Regions from separate parts of the Paenibacillus sp. FSL R10-2734 genome, predicted to be linked through region 2. Evidence: riboswitches for the same ligand, from Rfam matches in the RefSeq annotation. Region 2 holds a riboswitch; the other holds the start of a gene.
What was found. Region 2 has a riboswitch for cyclic di-GMP ahead of NSS67_RS31275 (transglutaminase-like domain-containing protein). Riboswitches for the same ligand answer to the same signal wherever they lie in the genome.
Positions count from the first base shown of each region.

Region 1 (3,305 bases), 1.4 Mb from region 2:
GAATTCTCAATCACTAAGTGATGAACCTATTTCCCGCGATAAGGATATGTCGGATAAACTAGCTGCATTGCTTGAGCAAGAAGGACAGCATACCTCCTTTGTTGTCGTAGGATCGGCTCACTTTGTCGTCAATGGTATGACTTTAGATTTACTTAAATCTAAAGGCTATGACATTCAATTCTTACAGTGATTTAAAGATGTACAAAAACCCGGAAGGTCGAGAGCGTCAATTCTCGATCTTTCAGGTTTTTTTGCCCAATGATCATATACTTTGAAAAATCTCATTTTGCAGAAAGGTTAGCATCCGTCATTTGTTAATTCTCCATTTCAGTGTATGTTGAAATTGCGATGTGAAAAATTGTGGGCTAAAATGATTTTAGCTAAGATAGGAACAAGTTGCTTCTGAAATGTTTGAAAAATAAAGTCAACTTGAACTCAATGTCCGAATTCAGGCTATCTTTGTTTTCTCGGAGGTTTGCTTACATACCGATTGTGTATATATTTAAGAAGAAGTAAACAAACTACGCCTGAACAAAAGGCGATATTTGAGGAGTGAACGAGATGGAAGTTTTCGCAGAATATTTAGCGCAAATTGATAACCCACAACATCGTGAGCGAATGGAAGAGGTTTTGACTTGGGTATCAAGGAAATTCACAGATTTAAAACCAAAAGTTGCGTGGAATCAGCCCATGTTCACCGATCACGACACATATATTATTGGCTTTAGCGTATCCAAACATCATATAGCTGTTGCGCCTGAAATTGCAGGGATTAATCATTTTACTGATGCAATTGTGCAGGCTGGCTATGATTACACCAAGCAGTTGATGCGTATCCGGTGGGATCATCCAGTTGATTATTCATTACTTGAGAAAATGATCGAGTTTAATATTTTGGATAAGGCAGACTGTTCAACTTTTTGGCGGAAATAAAAAAAAGATAACCACTAATTGAAACGAACGACAGCATTCGGTCTACTTGTTCACGAAATTGCCAAACTCGATTATGAAGCAGCTATGCAATCTTTTTCTACATTTATTAATGAAGAGTTCCTCACGTAAACACAGATTGTGTTTCTTCGTAAGGTCATTGATTATTTCGCAGAGTAGAGCGTTATTCTAGTAGCTGAGAAACCTTTTGTCTACCAAATTATTGTATTAGTTACAGAATTCATATATAGGCGAAGCCAATAATTTGAAGTAATAAAAGGCATCCATTTATTTATTTCAAATCTACTTTATGCAATTTGTGAAAATTGACTTAGTTTGTGAGCCTATATTATAATTATCATATTAATAGTTTCTGACAATATATGGAAACTATGTACGCCTGCAAATTCTACAATTTAATTATTGGCACACTAACTGAAAGGTTAGGTCGCAAAGCTTTGGAGTCTACTGGTTACTAACCTATGACCGTCCGGTTGCAATGAGCGTGAATATTGCAGTCGGGCTTTTTTGTGCTCTTCAGGAGCTAAAAAATAAACTCATAGGAGGTAGACATGCTTGGAAGAGGTTTAAGAGTAATAGTTACGTGGTTAATTGTAGTTTCTTTTCTTGTTGGTTTTATTCCTATTACATCACAAGTGAGCGCTGATCCAGATCCGAATAATCTTAAATGGCCTGATGCAGGTGCAGTGAATCTGACGAAGACGGCTGTGCCAACTAAGACGCAAGGGGAATGGGAAGTAACCCTGACCGTAGAAGGAAAGAATATACAGTCCACTACGGATGTGGTTTTGGTTATTGATAAATCTGGGAGTATGGCGTATAACGGTCCTGGTACTACTGGTGGTAAATCGTATGGGAAATCGCCTGATAACAGCAAAATGACGAAAGCGAAAGCAGCTGCGAACCAATTCGTGGATTCACTGCTTCAACCAAATTCGACAACGAGAGTTGCAGTGATATCGTTCTCAGATGTTGCAAACAAGATATCGGATTTTACGGATGTAAACAATAAAGATGCGTTAAATACAGCAATCAATAATATATCCCCTAATGGAGGTACGAATATTCAAGCGGGGATCCATCAAGCTAGTGAACTGCTGAAGAACAGTTCGGCTAACAATAAATTTATTGTCCTCTTGAGTGATGGACAACCAACATATAGTTTTAAGGCAAAACATGCTGGGAACTATACTTTTCCATCAGGTAGTACATTCACAAAATCATTGAAGGATTTTGATTATAGTACTCGTGGTCGTATTGGGTCAGGAGGCAATTATACTTTCAGTTCTTATACAGTTGATGGAGTCCAAGTCAAAGACAATGGCATTGGTACTGTATCAGAGGCGAAATTAGCTCAAGATCAGGATATTCATATGTATTCAATTGGACTTGATGTGGCTAATGATCCAATTGCAACAAACGTTCTGACTTACACCCAAGATAAGGGGTATATCGCATCGAGCGGCGCTGATTTGAAAGCTGTATTCAATGAATTATCGAGTAAGATTGCTTATGCAGCGCAGAACGCGAAAGTCACAGATCCTATGGGACTAATGTTCAATAATATCACTACTCATCCGAAAGTTTCACAAGGTGTAGCAAACTGGGATTCTGTAACTGATACGATTCAGTGGGATATCGGCAATATTATCGAAGGTACCCCAGCAACAATGAGTTACATTGTGAAATGGGATTCTAATCAGAAATCGGACCCTAATAATTTGTATCCGACAAATGGCACTACAACGATGAATTATACGGATGTGTACGGTAATCCTGCTTCCAAAAATTTCGAAGTACCAAAAGTAACCTTTGGAAAAGGGTCAATATTAATTAAAGGGTATCGAGTCAATGCGGCCGGTGAGCCAATCAACGATAATAATGTCCGCGTTGATCGACCTGATCAGGCTGCTCTTTTATACAGTGACCCGTTCAAACAAAATGGTACAGAAGCGCTTGATATTGATAAGAGTTACTCGGTTACTCCTAAAGTTGTTGCGGGTTATCAACTGATTAAAGGAAGTAGTCCAGAGAATGTAACACTAACTACTAGCGATCCTAGCCAGATTATATGGTTCGGTTACACTCAAGCACCTCATACATTAAAAGTCGAATACAAGGCTGGAAATGTTGATTTGGATACAGTATCATCTGCAAACAAAATTCAAGGCGAGCAAGTAGATGTTCAGAGTAAGATATTTGACGGATATACGTTGAAGGATGTAACTCTGAGTACAGGTAGTGGTTTAACTAATACGAATGGTCATGTTACAGGTGACATGCCAGATCAAGATACTACAATTACCTATAATTATGAGGCAAATGCGCAAACGGTAAGAGTAAAGTATCTGTTA
Region 1 covers NZ_CP150170.1:1,323,549-1,326,853, forward strand. The annotation lists gene NSS67_RS06050 (TraB/GumN family protein) at 1-190, shown strand, start outside; gene NSS67_RS06055 (iron chaperone) at 562-933, shown strand; cyclic di-GMP riboswitch class I at 1,346-1,432, shown strand; gene NSS67_RS06060 (MucBP domain-containing protein) at 1,503-3,305, shown strand, end outside.
Region 1: linked by a shared signal. The riboswitch ahead of NSS67_RS06060 (MucBP domain-containing protein) and the one ahead of NSS67_RS31275 (transglutaminase-like domain-containing protein) in region 2 are both predicted to bind cyclic di-GMP.

Region 2 (3,305 bases):
ACTCCCCAGGCGGAGTGCTTACTGTGTTAACTTCGGCACCAAGGGTATCGAAACCCCTAACACCTAGCACTCATCGTTTACGGCGTGGACTACCAGGGTATCTAATCCTGTTTGCTCCCCACGCTTTCGCGCCTCAGCGTCAGTTACAGCCCAGAAAGTCGCCTTCGCCACTGGTGTTCCTCCACATATCTACGCATTTCACCGCTACACGTGGAATTCCACTTTCCTCTTCTGTACTCAAGTCACCCAGTTTCCAGTGCGACCTTAGGTTGAGCCCAAGGTTTAAACACCAGACTTAAATGACCGCCTGCGCGCGCTTTACGCCCAATAATTCCGGACAACGCTTGCCCCCTACGTATTACCGCGGCTGCTGGCACGTAGTTAGCCGGGGCTTTCTTCTCAGGTACCGTCACTCCGATAGCAGTTACTCTACCGGACGTTCTTCCCTGGCAACAGAGCTTTACGATCCGAAAACCTTCATCACTCACGCGGCGTTGCTCCGTCAGACTTTCGTCCATTGCGGAAGATTCCCTACTGCTGCCTCCCGTAGGAGTCTGGGCCGTGTCTCAGTCCCAGTGTGGCCGTTCACCCTCTCAGGTCGGCTACGCATCGTCGCCTTGGTGGGCCGTTACCCCACCAACTAGCTAATGCGCCGCAGGCCCATCCCTCAGTGACAGATTGCTCCGTCTTTCATTCTTTCTTCAGGAGAAAAAAGAAATTATCCGGTATTAGCTACCGTTTCCGGTAGTTATCCCAGTCTGAAGGGCAGGTTGCCTACGTGTTACTCACCCGTCCGCCGCTAAGTTATTTTGAAAGCAAGCTTTCAAAATAACTCCGCTCGACTTGCATGTATTAGGCACGCCGCCAGCGTTCGTCCTGAGCCAGGATCAAACTCTCCAATTAGTATTGAAAAGAGCGATATGCTCATTTTGAAACATCTGACGAGAAAATTAATTCTCTATTTTGGATTTCACTTGCGTGATTTCCTACTCACTCGTTGTTCAGTTTTCAAAGATCAAGTTCTCGTTGGCGCCATTTAATGTCTCAGCAGCAACTCTTATAATATATCATGTTGTTCTCAGTAATGCAAGCTTTATTTTTCGAAAGCCGTTTATATAACTCTCTCAAACATTGCCTGTACGCTGTCTAACAACGCTTAACTATAATAACCTATCTATTAATAAAAAAGCAACCCCTAAAACAAAATAAACAACTAGCTTAATAATTAAGCTGGTTGTTTATTTAATAGAGTTATGATTCTAGCAATACAAATTAATAGTATTTAGCTGCAGTATACTTACTTGAAGCCTTGATAAAATCCGCATTCTTCTTACCTTTCGCTGCTGATGCATCTACCGTGGTATCAATAGTAACCCATTTGCCATCCATCAATACTTCATTCCATGCATGGTATTGCGTAACGTAGCTAGTATTCCCCATCACCAACTTAGCAGGAACATCTACACTACGAAGCATTGCGGCAAAAAGAGAAGCATAATCATAGCAGATTCCTTTTTTAGTATTCAAAGTGTTGTTAATGCTTGGAATATAATCGGTCGTTACGTTATTAGCAAGAGAATAATCATATTGTACATTAGCAATCACATAGTTATAGATTGCCTTAACCTTCTCTTCATCTGTTGTTTTGCCTTTTGTAAGCTCTTTTGCCTTAACGATCGCTTTATCAGAAGAACTCCATTTCACATTCTGTACGGAGCCCAAATATACGGAATTTGAGTCATTCATGGTTAAATCTACTACCTCGGAATAAAGAGCTTTGTATTTGTTACCCGTTGTGTTCTCAAGAACAGAGACTTTATAAGTCCCATTTCCTTGTTGCAAAGGGAAGTCCTCAGCTTGTCCAGAAGCGTATAAATTATATGTATAGCTACTGTTATCTTTTGTGATCATAAGCTTAATTCTTTTGTCTTTTGGAATATCGTAGTTAATCCCGATTACGCCTTGATCCAATTTCGACGTATTCAACCAGTTCGAATCTACACTTGCGGCTTGAGCTGTGTTTACTGGAACCGCAGTAATCAGTACGAACAACGCCACAATCAAAAAATAAACCTTTTTCACGGATAAAACTCCTTTCGGTAGCTGGCTGCCATCCTTTCGGGAAGGCCCTTTAGCTTTGCGTCCCTACCTTTCGATAGGTTTGCCATTTATCGTATAAGCTCTATCTGTCCTAATTTCACTAGACAAATTAATAGAATCAACTAAGTAGAAATGAATCTAAAAACCTTATATATTTTATAAAAACAAAAAAAGCCTCTTCATTCGGTAGCTGGCTGCCATCCTTTCGGGAAGGCCCTTTAGCTTTGCGTCCCTACCTTTCGATAGGTTTGCCGTTTATCGTGTTTAGCTTTTATAGTCTTATACTACCATATTTATCCTCGTAAACAAGAACAAAATTGCTAGATTTTCTATTATTTTATAGTTATTTCTCTGTATTTAAGTTCTCATATCATTCTCATCTGCTATTTGGGAAGCTTGGCGTGAACAATTAAACGATGTGTAGGATCTACTAGTGGGTCACACGTAATTAGGGTAAGAATCTTATCCTTGTTATTCCCATCAAGAACAGATACATCGCTTGGATCTACAACAGAAATATCATAAACCTCGTAATTCAATACCTGATCGCTAGTCTTTACCGTGATAACATCTCCAATAACAACCTCATTCAATCTGTTAAACAATCTGCCCGTAGTTCTAGCTCTGTGAGCAGCAATTGCTGCATTTCCTATTTCTCCAAGTGGAGTCGTCTCTTTCATATGGGCCGCTGCATGCTTCAAATTGGCTTTAGTAGCCCCTTCTAATACAGGTAGCTTCAAATCAATCTTATCTATTTCAATTAAGGCCATTACCTTGCCACCAACTTTGATTTCTGGTTCTGGCTTTTCCGTTTCTTGAGGCTGCGCTTGTGCGTCCAGAACCGATTCCTCTGCTAATAACTGAGTAACTTCGGCATATTTGCTCTTCAGATCAGGCGGTGGAGTACTATCGCTGGTGCTCAGTTCAGCCGATTCTAACAGCTTCTCCTGCTGCCAGTCGCTGTACCATTCGTTAGCTTTTGGATACAGCATGATGAGGATCCCGGCCAGTATGAGAACATACGAGAATTTACGCATGAAATTCACCTCCGTGTATTGGTTCTACTGAAATTCAGAATACCCACTTACGACTTCCAAAAAAGTTGATAATCACCGTGACAAAAGTAACCAAAACCTTGGAGATCAACACTTGCATGCCTAGCTTGTCTGTCAACAGATGCATTAGCAGCAGCGATATTCCTAATA
Region 2 covers NZ_CP150170.1:7,216,405-7,219,709, forward strand. The annotation lists rRNA gene NSS67_RS31270 (16S ribosomal RNA) at 1-903, opposite strand, end outside; gene NSS67_RS31275 (transglutaminase-like domain-containing protein) at 1,273-2,082, opposite strand; cyclic di-GMP riboswitch class I at 2,096-2,176, opposite strand; cyclic di-GMP riboswitch class I at 2,283-2,363, opposite strand; gene NSS67_RS31280 (class D sortase) at 2,484-3,137, opposite strand; gene NSS67_RS31285 (GtrA family protein) at 3,172-3,305, opposite strand, start outside.